DNA from 2 places in the Peribacillus sp. NPDC097197 genome. Region 1 is predicted to be linked to the other one. Evidence: riboswitches for the same ligand, from Rfam matches in the RefSeq annotation. Region 1 holds a riboswitch; the other holds the start of a gene.
The links. A riboswitch is a leader RNA that binds a small molecule or an ion and turns the genes downstream of it on or off. The one in region 1 is predicted to bind cyclic di-AMP.

Region 1 (9,517 bases):
AGCCAATATGTTAAATCCTGTTACTGTCAGTAAAGAGGAAGATGTCGTATATATTCCTACAAAAGAGGAACGTAAAGACTTCTTTTCAACCATTTCAAACAGTATGCTAGTTGGAGTCAAGATGGTGATCGTCATTATGGCCATGGTAATCGGCTATGTCGCATTAACGGCTAGTCTTAACGGTATTTTAGGGCTTGCGGTAGATGGATTAACAATCCAAAAAATCTTCTCTGTCATCTTTAGTCCATTCGCTTTCTTGTTTGGATTAAATTGGGAAGATACGATGTATGTTGCTCAATTAATGGGAATCAAACTGGCAACGAATGAATTTGTAGCCTTGCTCGATTTGAAAACACAGATTAGCGGTTTGGCCCCGCATACAGTAGCTGTGGCCGTTACGTACCTGACCTCATTTGCAAACTTTAGTACAGTCGGCATGATTTACGGAACGTTCAATTCGATTCTAGACGAGGAGAAATCGAATATCATTGGAAGAAATGTTTGGAAGCTATTGCTTAGTGGAATGGCAGTCTCCATGCTTAGTGCCATGATTGTTGGATTGTTTGTTTGGTAACGCTGTGTATTATAGTTTTACTAGAAAACCTTAAATATTGTGGCTTTAATACGTGAATGAAAAACAAATTAGCCAAGTGATTTTTAGGTATAAATGATGTTAATCCCTTAATCGGTAAGATTAAGGGATTGCTTTTTTTACATGAGTATAAAAAGAAACCAATAGTCACGTTTCCGATAAGGTGAAGGCGTGAAATACATTAGAGATGTCATAATAAAAGCATGAAGAGCAGAAATTTTGTCCATGTTTCTGCTCTTCCAATTGAGTCAATGTCAACTAAATCACCCCACTCATTTTAGATTTTCTAGGTATTTCTCCAAATCCTTATCAACTATGAAAACTTCGATTCGTTCACCCGTTTTGGTACTAATGTCACTGTGTGAAGAAAGGACTTTACAACCTGTTAGATCCTCGACAATTTTTTCATAATCCTGACTGTACATTTCACGTAGAAGAGAGCGCATTTTTTTTACAAGCTTCTTTCCAGAATCCTGACTGACGAGGTGTTTTTCTTCGACAGTCAAGACTCCTTTAAAACGAGTGATCAGCATGTCATTAATGATGTAGGTTTTAACTTCTTGTGGCCCTCTGCCAATTAAATCACGCTGGAATTTAATGAATGCTGCACTAATTTCGGCTTCAATTTTCTTTTTTTGGTTTAACATAATGCCTCCGATTTTTTTCATCGATCGTATATGGGATTCATCATAATGCCGGATTCAAGTTTTTGTCAATACAAGTTTGTATATATATTAAAATATTAGAAATATATAGGATTAATGAGTAAATAATACTTTTATATAGAAAAACGGAAGTATATGGTCGAATATGAATCTATTTGCGAATATATGGAATTTTAATGGGGTTTACAAAGGTTTGCTGATGAGCGTAGAATATGCTCATCAATAACAATTTGATATCGGCCAAATCTCAAGTAATTGAGAACGGAGGACCCATTATTTATGGGGTTAATTCTGCTTTTGCAGAAGGGATGTGAACTCTTTCGCCATCCTACCCGTCAGCTAACTTCGTCGGCTAAAGCGAAGGAGGTCATAAGACCACCTTGATCCAGGAGGCTTTTTTGTTGTGTTTGTAGCAAAATAGCAACCTGTCATTTCAGTAGGTCTTTTTATTATGCCTATAATTACATGAAAAGGTTTCTTGGAAGACAGATCGCAAAGAGCGCTGAAAAGCTTGCTGGGCGATAAGTAGACCAATGAGTACTTTTTCTCCACTAATACTGTTTGCTTTTGCAAATATTCTTGTTTGGATTGTGAATCATTTTTTTCACTATTGAAACTAGGATAGCCATGCAATGCGGACTATTGGAGAAGGGGTAAGCATTGGTCTATTTTTTGTGTTCTTTTGGCACCAATTTCTCCACTAATCGTGAAGGAGGTAAATTGTAAAGATTTTTAAAAAAGTGAAAGGAAGGTTCGGATGGATGCTATAACTATCTTTCTAATGGGTACACCCTTTTTACTTTTCTATGGATTCATTCATTTTTGTAACAAAGTTATAACGAAAAAAGGAGAGGAGTAGAACATGTTATTCATTCTTATTGTCCCAGCGGTTACCGTGTATTTAATTCACGCTTTATTATACCCAGAGAAATATTAATAGAACGATAACGGAGGAAATGTAAATGGATTTTTTACAAATCATTGTGGTGTTGTTTTTGGTAGTGATCCTAGCCATACCATTGGCCCAATATTTAGCGGCAGTATATTCCCTTGAAACCACAAGGCAAGATCGTATGTTCGGGTGGTTAGAACGAGGCATTTTTAAAATATCTGGTATTAAGACATTTGATATGAATTGGAAGCAATATGCACAGGCATTACTCCTAAGTAACTTAGTCATGTTTGTCATCTCATACATGATTGTACGGCTTCAGGGAGTTTTACCGGGTAATCCAAGTGGGATAGCCAACATGGATCCGTCATTGGCATTCAATACGGCAGCAAGTTTTCTTACTAATACCAATTTACAGCACTATAGCGGAGAATCCGGACTTTCGTATTTATCACAAATGATTGTCATCATCTTCTTGATGTTCACGACACCAGCAACCGGTCTTTCCTTATGCATCGCTTTTTTCAGGGGTTTGACCGGTCAGAGGAGTTTAGGGAACTTTTATGTAGATTTAATTCGTTCGATCACTCGGGTGCTACTGCCTCTCTCCATTTTTGTCAGTTTGGTTCTGGTATCCCAGGGGGTACCACAGACCCTTGGTTCTACGGTAATGGCTACTACGTTAGAGGGAGCCACCCAACATATTGCAAGAGGACCTGTGGCTGCATTGGAGTCAATAAAGCACCTTGGCACAAACGGCGGTGGATTCTTCGGTGTCAACTCGGCGCATCCATTTGAGAACCCTAATGGATTTACGAATGTATTAGAGATTTTATCGATGTTTCTCATTCCTGCTGCCCTTCCATTAACATTCGGATATATGGCGAAAAATAACAAACAAGGATGGATCTTATTTTCAGCAATGGGACTCATGATGCTTGTTTTCCTAAGTGTGAATTACGCTAGTGAACAAAATGGCAATCCCCGATTGGAGGCAATAGGCCTTTCACAAGAGAGTGGAAACTTAGAGGGGAAAGAAGTCCGATTTGGGATGGCTCAGAGTGCCCTATTTACAACGGTGACTACAGCTGCCACTACAGGTTCAGTTAATAATATGCATGATACGCTGACACCGCTCGGTAGTATAGCGCCACTGGCCATGATGATGCTGAACTGTGTATTTGGCGGTGATGGGGTAGGCACGATGAACATTCTTATGTATTCCATATTGGCTGTATTCATTGCTGGACTGATGGTCGGGCGTACACCAGAGTTTTTAGGTAAGAAAATTGAAGGGCCGGAAATGAAATTAATAGCCATGACGATCCTTCTACATCCGTTAATCATTTTGGTACCATCTGCTATTGCACTAACGGCACAGATGGGGACATCGGCCATTTCAAATCCAGGTTTCCATGGGCTCTCTCAAATTGTATATGAGTTTACTTCAGCTGCAGCCAATAACGGTTCTGGTTTCGAGGGCTTAGGGGATAATACACCTTTTTGGAACATTTCCACAGGTTTGGTCATGTTGTTTGGCCGTTATTTTTCCATGATAGCCATGATTGCTGTTGCTGGATCATTACTTGCTAAAAAACGTGTCCCAGAGACGATGGGTACATTTAAAACAGATAATCCTACATTCCTTGTCATTCTTTTATGTACGGTTTTAATTATTGGAGCTTTGACTTTCTTTCCAGTGATTACCCTAGGACCTGTCGCAGAATGGTTAACGATTAGATAAACGATGAAAAGGAGTAGTACAGATGAATACGATGCGTAATGGAAAAGTAAATAATGAAATGCTTTTTGAAGCAATAAAAGATGCTTTCAAAAAAATGAATCCCAGAGCCATGGCACGAAATCCAGTCATGTTTGTAGTGGAAATAGGATTTGTCTTGACCCTTTTTCTAACTATATTTCCCGATTTATTTGGTGGAATATCAGATAGGGGATATACCAGTGCAGTGACTTTCATTTTGCTCCTAACCATCCTGTTTGCCAACTTTGCTGAAGCATTAGCGGAAGGTCGTGGTAAAGCACAAGCGGATAGTCTGAAAAAGACAAAGCTTGATTCAAAAGCAAAGTTAATCCAAAAAGATGGATCTGTAAAGATAGTCGATGCCACGGAACTGCAAAAAGGTGACATGGTTTTAGTGGAGGCCAATGATTTAATTCCTAGTGATGGAGAGGTCATTGAAGGGGTGGCTGCTGTTGACGAATCGGCCATAACTGGTGAATCCGCGAATGTCATAAAAGAACCGGGTGGAGACTTCAGTTCTGTTACTGGAGGAACAAAAGTAATGAGTGACTATATAAAAATAAAAGTTAGTAGTGATCCGGGGGAGTCATTCCTGGATCGAATGATTGATTTGGTAGAAGGAGCTAAACGGCAAAAAACACCGAATGAAATTGCACTTAGTACACTCCTTGTGAGTTTGACGCTTATCTTTTTGCTTGTTTGCGTGACACTCGTACCTATTGCTTCCTATATTAAAGTGACATTGCCAATCGCAACTTTGGTGGCATTATTGGTATGTTTGATCCCAACAACCATAGGTGGTCTTCTTTCAGCGATAGGCATAGCTGGAATGGACAGAGTGACACAATTCAATGTGATTGCCAAATCGGGCAAATCGGTAGAAGCTGCAGGAGACATCAATACTATCATTCTCGATAAAACAGGCACGATCACACATGGTAACCGGATGGCTCATGCCTTGCTGCCAGTACAGGGTGTGAATCAGAAGGAACTTACTACATTCGCAGCCTATTCATCCTTACATGATGAGACACCGGAAGGCCGCTCTGTTGTCGAATTTGCCAAAAGATCAGGATTACTTGAAAAAGAATTGGAAAAAAGTGACTCGGAAGGCATTGACTTTACGGCAGAAACGAGGATGAGCGGGACAGATTTTTCCGATGGAAGAATCGTCAGAAAAGGTGCCGTCGATTCAATAAAGAACTATATAAAGCAAGAAGGCGGAAACATTCCCAGCGATTTGCAAGACATTAGTGATGAAGTAGCAAGCCAAGGGGGAACGCCCTTAGTAGTCGCAGAAGGAAATCGGATCCTAGGTGTCATTTATTTGAAAGATACCGTTAAAGCAGGTATGAAAGAGCGATTTGATGAATTGAGGAAAATGGGCATCAAAACCGTCATGTGTACCGGAGATAATCCTTTAACGGCCGCGACGATCGCGAAAGAAGCCGGGGTAGACGATTACATTGCCGAGGCAAAGCCGGAAGATAAAATTGCCGTAATTAAGCGTGAACAAGCGGAAGGCAAACTTGTCGCGATGACCGGGGATGGCACGAACGATGCCCCTGCATTGGCACAGGCAGATGTGGGGCTAGCAATGAATACAGGAACAAATGCGGCCAAAGAAGCAGCAAACATGGTGGATCTGGATTCAGATCCTACAAAAATCATTGAAGTAGTGGCGATTGGAAAACAGTTACTCATGACACGTGGAGCATTAACAACGTTCAGCATTGCCAATGATGTGGCTAAATACTTTGCGATCATACCAGCTATGTTCATGCTGGCTATCCCGCAAATGAATGCCTTAAATATAATGGGATTAGCCACACCGCAAAGTGCGATATTATCAGCATTGATATTCAATGCCATTATTATCCCGCTCCTGATCCCGTTAGCCATGAAGGGTGTAAAATATGTTCCAATGAGCGCTTCAAGATTATTGACTAAGAATTTGTTTCTTTATGGATTAGGTGGCGTGGTCGTTCCTTTCATTGGCATTAAATGTATAGACCTAATACTTGAACTGTTTAAAGTAGCTTAAAATCAAATATAAGGGTGAGAATAGATGTTGAAAAATATACGTGTAGTTTTTGTGCTATTCATGATATGTGGTATGGCTTATCCGTTACTCATAACAGGGCTTTCACAAGTGATGATGCCTGCACAAGCTGAAGGCAGCTTAATTAAAAATGAAAAAGGGAAAATCATCGGGTCAGAATTAATTGGTCAATCTTTTGAAGAGGCTGGCTATTTTCATGGCCGGGTTTCTTCTATAGAATACGACGCTGCAGGCTCAGGGTCGCCAAACTATTCACCATCTAATGAAGAAATGATCAAGCGAACCAAAAGTGAAATGTCTGAATTTCTAAAAGCGAATCCTTCTATTAAAAAAGAGGAAATACCTTCTGACTTGATGACAAACTCTGGGTCAGGTCTTGATCCAAATATTTCTCCAAGAGGAGCACTTGTTCAGGTTCCACGTATCGCAAAAGAGAGGGATATATCTGAACAAAGTTTATATAATCTAGTCGAAGAAAATACGGAAAATCGTTCATTTGGACTTTTCGGCGGACCTCATATTAATGTGTTGAAATTAAATATTGCTTTGGATGATCTAAAATGATCGAGTTTAGGAGATTTCTATTTTCTCCTATTAATCTAGAAAGGAATCTGGGGGTAGTTATATGAATGAACACTTTCGAAGGAAAACACCAGATGAAATTCTACAATCTATTTCCGACATCAAAAAAGGCAGACTGAAGATTATACTCGGATCTGTTAGTGGGTCCGGAAAAACCTATCATTTGCTTATGGAAGGAAATGAGTTGAAAGGGCGTGGTATTGACGTAGTTATCGGGATTATTAGTGATGGGTGCAACCAAATGACAATGGAGCAAGTAGGTTGCCTAGAGGCAGTGCCCACAATTGAATGGAAGAGTAATGGACTTATTAGGAAAGATTTACATGTAGATGAAATTCAAAAAAGAAATCCTGAAGTGGTTTTAGTTGACCAGTTAGCTCACAAAAACCGGCCGTCTGCTAAAAATCCGACTAGATTAGAAGATGTTATGGAATTAATAAAAGGTGATATCAGCGTTATCACAACAATAAATATTTATGAATTGAAAGGAGTAAAGAAAGTTGCTGAACACCTACTGAATCTCCCGCTTCATGTAAGTGAGATCCTACCCGAGAATACGTTGACGCTGGCTGACGAAGTACGCCTCTTGGATGTGACACCCGAAGCAATACTTAAACGTCTGCAAGAAGGAAAAATCATGGAAAACAACAAGAAAACAGAAGCCGATATGAAACTATATAATCGAGATAACTTAGCGGTTCTTAGGGAGCTGTCACTCCGTTTTTTGGCTGGAGAAGTAGAAGAAGATCTTACTGAACATAGAGAACAGGAAGGGTTAATGGGACCATCAGGTGCTTCTGAACGAATCTTGGTATGTGTACAATACCATTGGAATGGCTCCATTTTAATTCGAAGAGGCGATCAAATAGCCAAACGATTAGGCGGAGATTTAGTGGTGGTTAGCTTTATTCCAAGTCAGAAAGAGCTATCTAAAGAGGAGTCGTTATTTAAAAGTTCTATACAAAAACTTATCGTAAAGCTAAATGGGAAGTTTGAAGAAAGAGCCATAAACGGGGGTGATATTGCAAAAGAAATCGTTGGATATGCCATGAAGCACTATATAACCCGGATTATCCTGGGTCAATCCAAAAGGACGAGATGGGAAGAAATCATCCATGGTTCTATAGTCAATAAGATATTGGGCCAAACGAAAAACATTGATGTATGTGTTGTAGCGGATAGGACAAAAGGAGAAGGGGAAAGGGTATTGCCTGCCGTTCAGTCAAAAAAAAAGAAAAAGAATCCATACCGTAGACTCTCGCCTGAAGAAATAAAAGAAAAAATACAGGGAGTGAAAAGAGGAACATTAAAGGTGTATATTGGTTCTGCTCCTGGCGTAGGGAAAACATATACCATGCTGAGGGAGGCCAATCAATTAAAGAAAAGTGAAATTGATATTGTGATTGGATTATTGGAGACACATGGTCGTAAAGAAACGGCATCCCAAGTTGACACGTTAGAAACATTACCCCGGAAACAGGTTCCGTATAAGAACGTCGTGTTAGAGGAAATGGATCTTGACAGAATCATCATCCGTAATCCTGAAGTTGTGCTGGTAGATGAATTGGCTCATACAAATGTGCCAGGAAGTAAAAACCAAAAACGTTATCAAGACGTTATGAACATATTGGAGTCTGGGATATCCGTTATTTCTACTATGAATATTCAACATGTAGAAAGCTTGAATGATAGTGTAGAGCAAATTACAGGGGTTCGCGTACGTGAAACGGTTCCTGACAGGATTCTACAATTGGCCGATGAGCTTGAATTAATTGATGTCTCCCCAAAGGCGCTTAGGCAGCGAATGCAAGAAGGGAATATTTATACCATGGATAAAGTGGAGCAGTCCTTGAATAATTTTTTTAAGACTCGAAATCTTATAGCCTTGAGAGAACTTGCACTCCGTGAATTAGCAGATGATGTAGACGATAGGTTAGAATCATTCAAGCGAAAAGAAGGGGTAAGGGGCCCTTGGAGAAAAGCAGAAGTAATCTTTGTTTGCGTTAACCTTAAACCAGACTCTGAGCGTTTGATTAGACGGGGTTTCCGGATAGCCTATCGACTTAAAGCAAAGTGGTATGTAGTGTATGTGAAGGATCAACGAACATTACCTAATGACAAGCAAATTATATTGGATAAAATAAAGAACCTTACGAAACGATTAGGTGGCACTTTCGAAATGTATTCAACAACCAACAGGCGAATGGTGGTAAGTGAAGTCACTAAACAATTACAAGACAAAAAAGCTACACAAGTCATCATTGGACATTCAGCAAAAGAAAGGTGGCAAGAAATCATTCAAGGTTCGATTGTCGCACAACTTTTAAGAGAAGCAAGACACCTCGATGTTTTAATTGTGGCTGATTGAATGGACGTTCACGAGTGATGTATATTCATAGAATGGATTCCTGCATCAATGAGAACCTAATGAACATTAAACAGGCGGTGTGTTCCCAGACACTTTCTTTCTGATTGCTTGTGTTTGAATGAATATCGCTCCAATTAACTCTAGCTGATTCATGTCAAAATATTGAGTTATAGGGAATGTATATAGAGCTTCATTTGTATTTAAACGACTGAAAATTATCTGCTTAGGTAACTACGAGGCAGCTTTCTGTAATATATGAGTCTTCCGATGTCATAAACATGGCAGAATATTATTTTTAGAAGGATTCATACTTTGATTTAAAAATAAATATCACAAGAACGAAGTATAGAGAAACCCCAAACAATGCAGGTTTCTCTTATTCTGATTAAAGGGACCAATAGCAAATCGATCTATATTTTCTTTTGCTTTCCCGTCTATTATTAACTCGCATAAAATCCATATCCTCTAGTTTATATCCGTTTTTGCTTTTAAAGCCTGCTTCCACCAGAGGCATCAATAACTTGCCCCGTGATCCATCGTGCTTCCTCAGATGCTACAAATGCAACGATATCGGCAACATCTTCAGTGGTGCCC
Region 2 (9,517 bases), on a different contig from region 1:
CATCATGCATCTCATCCATGTTCAAATAATCTCCCACGATCCATGCTGGGATCTCGATTTTGGTCCTTGTAATCTTCACATGTCTAAAAGAAAAAACTATACCTTCCGCCAATATAGGAGCCAGGGAAGAAATAATATCCAAAGGAATTGCAGGCAATTCTTTTTTCTTCCTCATTCCTAACCATGTTCTTTCGACTTTCAATGGTTCAAGCTTCAACGGAAGTAAATTTCCCAGCATCTTATAGTACGTTGAAATCGAACGAAAGTAAATTTTATTAAACCATCCATCATCTTGGGCCAGATAGACAAATTGATTATTCAGTTTGTGAAAGAAAGGGGGTTCTAAGTGATTTTTGGTATGCCCCACATATAGGAGTTCCGCTAATTCCCTGCCGTCCAATTCTTCTAGACAATCTGCTTCCTTAAAATCGACCCAACAGAAATCCCCATATGCACGAACATCCTCTTTAAGTAGCTTATAAACATTCTCAGATGACACGCTCTCCAGCAAGACATTCAAATCGTACTCCCCACCATCATATTGATGTTTCAATAATAAGATGGAATTCAAGCTATGCGGTAAGGAATAGGAGAATTCTCGAAAATTAAGGCCATTAAAAAGGACAAATCTTTCGGAAGCCTGCATATGCATATATAAGATGTCATTACCTTCATTTTTCATGATTATATTCCCTCCGAGCCTTTCATCAATAGTTCTATTTTATCAAACTTTTTAATATTCACGAAGTGTATATAAAATAGTATTAAAAATAAGAAACTAGACAGGCAACATTTTCCATATTATAGTAAAAATAAAGGTTTGGAGGATGAATGATGGATAAAATAGAAAAAGACGATTTCATCAATCACTTGCAGGAAGACGCTGTCGCCGATTCATCAAAAAATTGGGGTCTTTGGGAACTCGAAAAATTTGCATTCGATAAATACTTTCATCAAGCCGACTCCATCCTTGATATTGGATGCAGTACAGGGAGGACGACCTTTGCTCTATACAAGAATGGGTTTCATCATATAACCGGACTGGACCCTTCACCCTCCAAGATTCAAGAAGCCCGGAAGTTTTCACAAGATGAAAATATGGAGATTCCATTCTTTCTTGGGAATGCCACGGAAATCCCTTTCAACGACTCGTCATTCGACCATGCACTCTTTTCCTTTCATGGTTTAATGAAAATCCCTCAACGAAAAAACCGCATTCTCGCTTTGAAAGAAATCAAACGCATACTTAGACCAGGAGGCCGTTTCCTATTCACGACACCGATTCGCGACAGTAATGAAAGGTATCTTAATTTTTGGGAACAGGAAGAAATGATTTGGTGTGATAGTAAACAGGATGAACGGCTATATGAGTTCGGTGATATCTTCACAAAGGGAAAGTCTCACCAAGAAGAGGCCTATCTCCATATCCCGAGTCAGCAGGAAGTCCTTGATTGCCTAGAAGAAGCCCAACTGACTGTTTTGGAAACCTTTCACCAAGATTCATTTAATGAAAGCGTTATGGCTATGAACTTTTCCCCTGACTCCCATTTCTGGATCGTCCATCAATAAGTTGTTTTCGACTTTCATCTGAATACAAAAAAACTCCAGAGTGCAATCACCCTGGAGTTTTGACTTATATTAAGAAGCCTGTTCGAGTTTTCCTTTTTCGGCAGGAGGGTTGAATTGACCTTCCCACTTGGAAATAACGATGGCTGCTAAAGAGTTACCAATAACGTTTACTACAGTACGACCCATATCAAGGATACGGTCAATACCTGCTATGAAGGCAAGTCCTTCAATTGGGATGCCCACCGTACCTAATGTTGCTAAAAGTACAACGAAGGATACGCCCGGTACACCGGCAATTCCTTTAGAGGTAATCATCAACACTAACATTAGCGTTATTTGCTCATAAGCACTTAGATGTATGCCGTACATTTGAGCAATGAAGATGGCTGCTAAAGCTTGGTATAATGTGGAACCATCTAGGTTGAATGAGTAACCAGTCGGAATAACAAAAGACGTAATATGTTTTGGACAACCGGCTTTCTCCATCTTCTCCATGATTCTTGGAAGAACCGCTTCTGAACTTGCTGTGGAAAATGCTAAGATCAATTCTTCTTTCAAAATGGCAATTAACTTAAAGATACTGAAGCCTACAAATTTTGCAATGAGCCCCAGGATGACAACTACGAAGAAAATCATCGTTCCGTATACGGAAAGGGCTAACTTTCCTAATGGGATTAGTGATGATAAACCGAATTTAGAGATTGTCACACCGATTAGTGCAAATACCCCAATCGGAGCAAATTTCATAACCATATTGGTTAGATTGAACATACCTTCCGCCGCACCTTGGAAGAAACGGAATACTGGTACTCCTTTTTCACCGATAGCTGCAATGCTTAGTCCAAACAAGACTGAGAAGAAAATGATTGCAAGCATATCGCCTTCTACCATTGCTTTAATCGGATTAGATGGGACAATATGAACGATTGTATCTATAAAGGATTCGTGTTGCTTAGTTTCTGCTGTGTCAACATAAGTGGAAATATCCGTTTGTTCAAGCTCACCCATATTTACGCCCGCGCCAGGCTGAATAATATTGGCAGATAATAAACCTACGCCTATTGCAACTAGTGTTACTACTATAAAGTAGGATAGTGACTTGGCACCTAATTTCCCTACTGATTTAATATCGCCCACGCCTGCAACTGCAACAATAAGGCTAGAAACGATAATTGGAACGACAATCATTTTAATCATACGTAGGAAGATATCACCTAATGGTTGTAGATAGCTTTGTGCCGTCTCACTTCCATAAAATATAGCACCTACGATAATTCCTAGAATTAAACCAATGAATATTTGGCTTGCTAAACTCAGTTTGAATTTCTTCATTTAATTTCCTCACCTTCCATATAGTCTTTGATGTAAAAACATTTGTCTCGGTAAGGGAAACAAGATACTAATAAAAAGAGAAAAATTTTTCTGTATATTGAAAAACTTCTATCCTTACGCTTAAAAAAAAGACACCCTACGTGTCATTTTCCCTATTGGCGTGTTATTCACACATGTTCCCTCGAAGACGCTTACGGGGTTAGCTGTCGGGTTAGGAATCGGAAACACAATGGCCCTTTCATCTCTGAATTCACCCCTAGCGAATATAATCCGCAAAATTGGTTCCCCCGTTCTTTTTTATAAGATTAAGCGAGCTAACTTATATTAAAATATTATACTAAAAATATTAATCTGTAAATATATTTTCTTTCCCCACACTCCGAAAGTACAGAGGGGATTAAGAATATTGAGTGCTACGTGGGTTTACACTTATTGTTTAAATAGGTAATTAGTTTTAACAGTAAAAAATTATGGCCATTTTTGATTTAACTGAAAATTATTTTTCCAAAAATCCTAGTAAAATGTATCTAACTTTTTCCCTTTTGGATAGTTTCTTAAAAGTTGCAGAGTGAACCTTGTCCAATTTGAGCGGGGTAATGAAGTAAGAGTGGTTCTTCACTACCTTTTTCGGTTCTAAAAGGATGACATCTCCCACTGCTGGACCTTTAAGCATCTCTTGCTTCCCTTTTGCTTGAGCCCCTTTTGTAAAGTATTGTCGGTTCAAATGCCCTTTATTGGTCATTTTATAGACATGCGGCTGCTTCCGTTCATGTATCGCTTCTGTTGGAACAGTCGGGACTCCCTTCTTCACATTCGTTATAACGGTAAGGTCGACCTTTGAACCGTCTAATAGCGCTTCCTTATTCTCTGCTTCCGTTACAATTTCCGCTTCGAATGTATAGCGATTTTCATCCTTTAGGGTTGGCTCCTCTTTGGGATAAGGATGTATACGGCTGATGGTTCCGCCCAACCTCTTTTTCAAATCAGGAGAACTAGCTTTTATCTCCATCCCTACCTCTGCCTTCTTTAACTCTTCTTCAGAGAAGGAACCTTCGATGGCCATTTCTGCAGAAGCAATTGAAATAATCGGATTCGTTAAATTTTTATTGATCTTCTTCACGACACCATCCGCTTCACTTGTCGTCTCCACGGCATTGGTTTGCACCTCAATTGAGCTTAATTGTGCTTCTAGCATGACCACTTTTTCCTTCAAGCTATTTTTTTCAAGTTCCTGCTTGTACATCTCCTGCTCAATATTACTTTTAATTAAGTCTGAGGAAGAAATGGTGATGTCTATATTTAGGTTCTTTTCTACTGTCTCATCGATAACCGTTTTGTTTGAATCCAGGGTCAGACCACTTTGATAAGCTTTCAACTTATTTATGTACTCATCAATTCCGACGATTTCTCCTTCGGTTGCGGCCTTTTCCGCTTCCAAATTATCTTTTAGTGCATCCAGTTCGGTTGTAGTGTATTCAAACAGGGATGTTCCAGCCGTTACCTCGTCCCCTTCGTGAACCAGGAATTTCTGAAAATCATTGTTTTTAGCATCAAAATAAACATCATATTCTTCTGCCGGTTTAAAGATTCCCTTTGTTTGAAATGTTTCAGTTATGGTATCTTTCTTAACTTGTGTCCATCTTTCGGTAAAAACGGTCCGTTCCACTTTACTGTCTTTTTTTTCAATCAAGTAAATATTACCCGATATCAAGGCCAAAGATGCTACTGATAGGGCTGCTAATTTCCACTTTTTCATTTTTCTCACCGCCTTATACGAATACGCCAACTTGTAGATATGCTAAAAATGCTTTAGCAAACCACGAGGCAATATAAAATAGAATGATCATTGATAAGACAAAGGCCTTGCTTCGTTCCGTATATACCTTCAAATAATAATATTGTAAAGAAATGATTAAAATTTGAAAAATGGTGATTTCACTAAAAAAATGAATAAAGTAATCGCTTCGAATGAAGTACTGGCTGATGACTCCAAGTGAAAAGGGGTTGGCATCATGCCCAATATCCATCAAAACAAAAAGGGGAATTAACAAAACCTTCTCCAGTAAGTGCAAACTAAGCGTAATCATTTGAACAATCACGGTTTTTATGTATGGGATATCCAATACTACCCAAAAGAATAAAGAAGCTAAAAAGATATAAATAGAAGGATAAAACAATCCTGCAATCATATTTCCAATTACAATCAGTAATTTTCCCGTTTCAAATTCACTTACATCCATCTTCGTAATATTTTTAGAAAATGATTCTGAACCAATTCCAAAATATCCACTTACTGAAAAAACTAAGACACTAAGAAAATATAATCCTATTAATTTCCAGAAAAGTCGTGTGACCGCTTCCGCATTTTGCAATTGGTAACGGCTTCTTTGCGGTTCAAAAATACCCTTTAACAATCGGACCTGGTATATCATGTATGTTCCTCCTGCAAAAAATGAAATATCATTTTATATTTTATCTTATTTTGTAAACAAATGCAGAAATAAGGAGGAATAAATATAAATATATACTCTTAATGCGTCTGATTCTGTTATACTCCTGAGCTAGGAGACAAAAAAGCAAGATGATGTTTCAGAACTTCTATCTGTGTAGGCGTCTGATTATAAATCTCTCCATCCATATCGACTTCGAGAGGTAATTCGGTTTCCACCTTCAATTTTCTTGCCTGGACATACATGACACCTGACTCTGAGCTGACACTTTCAGTCAACGAACTCTTCATGGCTAAGATCTCCCTAAATACACTTAGGCTCGATTCTTTCACGATGACGATATCAAACAGCCCATCGTCTGGCTGGACCATTGAAAAAGGCATTGAATTCGTTCCGATAAAATTACCGTTCAAGACTAAAATCATGACAGCTTTTCCTTCGACACACGTTTCATCATATTCAACTCTAAAAGGAAACGGTTCTTGATCGCCTATCGTTCTAATTGCACTTAAAAAATAACCAATCTTCCCGAATTTACTTTTTTCTTGTTCATCTATATTGTTTGACGTATCGGTAATCAGTCCAATACCCCAAAAATTCAAAAGGTAATGATCGTCCGCCTTCCCCACATCGATCATACGGACATTTCCGTTCACTATAGTTTCCGCCGCACGACGGATATTTTGAGGTATTTCCAAGGTTCTGGAGAAATCATTGCACGTCCCTCCAGGTAATATTCCCAAAAGCGGTCGATGTTCGAGTGGAGAAAGACCATTCACACATTCATGCACCGTTCCATCTCCTCCCAGAACGAATACTACGTCCATACCTTCTCCATATTCCGAACAAAACTTGTCAGCATCACCCTTTTCCTTAGTCTGAAGAATAAGAAATTCATCAATTTGGGGTGTCAGAATAGGGAGACATTCCTCTAATGCCTTTTCCACCTTACTATTTCCTGCACATTCGTTATAGATCAGCATTCCTTTTTTCCATCTCATATCCTGTTCCCCCCCGTTTAATGAATAGCTACGCTACGCTTCCCTTTACTTTTTCCTTTTTTCCTCCTTTTAAAACTCAATCATGAATAGTTGAAGCAATTAAATTATTAATATGAAGAAAGACGTATAAAAAATAAAAAAAGAGGCGGCAGCCCCTTCCAAAACGTCATGAGTGTATATGCAAATAATCTTTCATTAATATGATGAGCTTGGAACAAAGGGTACTTCTAGTCTCGTCCTTTCCAGATAAAGCAAAAAACCTTCCAAGATGACACCATTTGGTCTTTTTTTTAAAAGACCTCTCTAATCACCTCTAAAGCCTCTGTATCTTTACCAGTCCCATATCCTGCTCCATCCCCCGACTTCATCCTTAAGAGTTTATCTATCGTCAGGTCAATCTCCGCTTTAGGGTCAAGTACATACGCTGAACAGTCAGGTCCAGGTAAACTGATTCAATAAAGGATCATCGTCCTTCAGTAACCCCTCTATGATTGAATCTAACCAATTCAATAAGAAAATTGGCAACATACTTATGCTTATGGGGATTATGTTAACTGGGTTTATTTCCTCATAATTAATGTTTACCTGGCAAGTAGCTAAAAAAAGGTGTTTTTCCATTCCTAATTGAATAGTTAGTATATGAACGTTATAAGAGGATATCAAAATGGGAAAAATACTTAGAAAAAGCGCTAATATAGTTTTTTTATGGGAATAGGTATAGGAATTTTATTTGTAAGGTATGAACAAGTTACACGAGTGAGTTTGGATGTGACTGAAACATCCTATTTGTCTCCCATGGAATACATAATTATCTTGCTTAAATATGGTGTAATAACAGCTATACTTGGTTTGTTATTTGGATGGTATAGATATAATAAGCAAAAATAAGCTGTTTAAGATGTTCATAAAACGGTACATTAGGTAATTCCGTTATTAACTTCACCATACTGATACCGAAGAAAGGCGAGCAATCAACCCAATCAAAAAATTCATCAATAATGGGTTTTGCTTCCATTCATTACTACTTTAAGCTTGAGCAGGGTTTTCTTAAGTGAATTTTAAGATACCATGTAAAAAGTGAGGCAGTTTGTCATGGAGGAAAGTGCTAAACAAACCCGAAAATTAATTTTTCTGGGTTCTTTGCTTTCTTTATTATAATTATTCTGCCTGCATTTTCTTTTTAAACATTGCAATTGCTACTACCGATATGATGATGGCATAACCAAGCACCCACCAGATATGAGGGAAAATATCACCGTATTCACCAGTAAGAGCAGCTTTTCCCATTTCGACTGCATGAACAAATGGTAAAATAAATGCAACGTCTTTGAATAGGCCACCAATCAGGTTTAAGTCAATCCATGCGCCCGAAAGCCATGCAGATAAATTGGTTAGTAGTGCTCCACAAATACCTACAGCTGCTCTTTCACTTAACAGCGTTCCACATAATAGCCCAATCCCTATAAAAATAATTGATGTTGGAATGAGTAAAGCTAGTGCCACAATCATAGAAACAGAGATGGATAACCCCATAAACATCGCAACAATATAACAAACAATTCCCTGTACAATCGACATCATTAGTAAAGGTAAAGAATAGCCCATAATAAAATCTGTTGATGTCATAGGTGTTGTGAAAAGCCTTGTTAAAAATGAGCTTGCTCGGTCTTTCGATAAAACTTGTGCGGCAAAGAGAGCCATAAAGGATAGACCAAATACCGCGATACCAGGAGTTAGTGAATCAACATTAAAAAGATCAACTGGAATGCTACGATTAATTGCGGATAACAGCAGTAATAACACAACCGGGAAGCCGATTCCAAAAAAGAGTGATAGTGGGTCCCTTAAAATTTCCTTTGTCGTTCTGTTTGCAAATACGAGTATTCTCATTGGATATCACCTTCCGTTACAAAATACACAAATGCATCCTCAAAGCTCACTGTGTTAGCCTTTTCAATAAGCTCTTGAGCCGAACCAATTGCTTTAATTTGCCCGTCTTTCATAATGCAAATACGGTCAGACAATGCCTCCGCTTCCTCTAAATAATGCGTCGTTAATATAATGGTTGTTTTTTCCTTCAGTTTTTTTATTAAAGCCCAAAGTTCACGGCGGCCGATAATATCTAATCCAAGTGTCGGCTCATCTAAAAATAAAATCCGCGGCTCACTAATTAAAGCCATAGCGATGCTCAATTTGCGTTGCCAACCACCTGATAATGTTTTGCTGCGTTGCTTTTCAAAAGGCTGCAGTGAAAACTGAGCAATCATTTCATCGGTTATTATCCTTGTTTTCTCTTTATTGAAGCCGTGTACTCCAGCCATTAACTCTAAATTTTCACGTACCGTTAGATTGGGTGCAATCGCCGTCTCTTGTGGAGATACAGCAATCGCAGTACGTACTTGCTCTGGCTCATTTATAATACTTTTCCCTAACAATGTTGCATCTCCGCTCGAAGGCTTTGTTAGACACGAAAGCATTTTAATCAATGTCGTTTTTCCTGCACCATTAACACCAAGAAGGCCAAATAATTCCGTTTCTTGAATTGATAAAGAGACGTGGTCAACAGCATTTTTAGTACCATATGTTTTCGTTAGGGAGTTGATTGTAATAGCGTTGTTCATTTATCTTCCTCCTGTTTAAAATTTAGGTTTACCATATTGAAAAAGCTACTCAACATTTGTTCAGGTACAATCGCAAGACCACGCTCTTCATCCCCCAAGATAATTAGCGTATCTCCTGGATTTAATTGAAACAGTTCCCGTGCTTTTTTAGGTATAACAATTTGTCCTCGTTCACCTAGTGTGGCTGTACCAAAAAAATGCTTTCCTTTCGGTGGTACACCGAAGCCATTTTCTTGTTGTTTAAAACGAACAAGATTATCTAATGTAACATTGTAAAGCTTCGCGAGCTCCATACAATATTGGATATCGGGTGTAGAGTCCCCTTTTTCCCATTTGGCTATCACCTGTCGAGACACATTTAAACGTTCTGCTACTTCTTCTTGTGTAAGTTGATGCTGTATACGCAATGCTTTAATATTCATATTAATCATTTTTTTCATACCTCCAAATTATATTATCAACAAACTTACAGGCAATCGTCCACCTACATTTATTTACTTTATTGTTACGATTCGTAGCAAAAATAAAACATATACAAAATAAG

Region 2: another riboswitch for cyclic di-AMP. It lies ahead of ACQKL6_RS20485 (cation:dicarboxylate symporter family transporter); the one in region 1 lies ahead of ACQKL6_RS17805 (potassium-transporting ATPase subunit F).

What each region holds. Positions count from the first base shown of each region.
Region 1 is NZ_JBNNST010000017.1:40,333-49,849, reverse strand. Features, by position in the region: gene ACQKL6_RS17815 (NupC/NupG family nucleoside CNT transporter) at 1-574, shown strand, start outside; gene ACQKL6_RS17810 (DUF2294 domain-containing protein) at 865-1,239, opposite strand; cyclic di-AMP (ydaO/yuaA leader) riboswitch at 1,486-1,626, shown strand; gene ACQKL6_RS17805 (potassium-transporting ATPase subunit F) at 2,120-2,194, shown strand; gene kdpA (potassium-transporting ATPase subunit KdpA) at 2,220-3,893, shown strand; gene kdpB (potassium-transporting ATPase subunit KdpB) at 3,916-5,955, shown strand; gene kdpC (potassium-transporting ATPase subunit KdpC) at 5,980-6,537, shown strand; gene ACQKL6_RS17785 (histidine kinase) at 6,599-8,923, shown strand; gene ACQKL6_RS17780 (SDR family oxidoreductase) at 9,412-9,517, opposite strand, start outside.
Region 2 is NZ_JBNNST010000029.1:2,017-11,533, reverse strand. Features, by position in the region: gene ACQKL6_RS20495 (hypothetical protein) at 1-682, opposite strand, end outside; gene ACQKL6_RS20490 (class I SAM-dependent methyltransferase) at 835-1,569, shown strand; gene ACQKL6_RS20485 (cation:dicarboxylate symporter family transporter) at 1,639-2,901, opposite strand; cyclic di-AMP (ydaO/yuaA leader) riboswitch at 3,075-3,223, opposite strand; gene ACQKL6_RS20480 (efflux RND transporter periplasmic adaptor subunit) at 3,398-4,657, opposite strand; gene ACQKL6_RS20475 (hypothetical protein) at 4,671-5,333, opposite strand; gene ACQKL6_RS20470 (diacylglycerol/lipid kinase family protein) at 5,450-6,352, opposite strand; gene ACQKL6_RS20465 (ABC transporter permease) at 7,511-8,242, opposite strand; gene ACQKL6_RS20460 (ABC transporter ATP-binding protein) at 8,239-8,973, opposite strand; gene ACQKL6_RS20455 (helix-turn-helix domain-containing protein) at 8,970-9,404, opposite strand.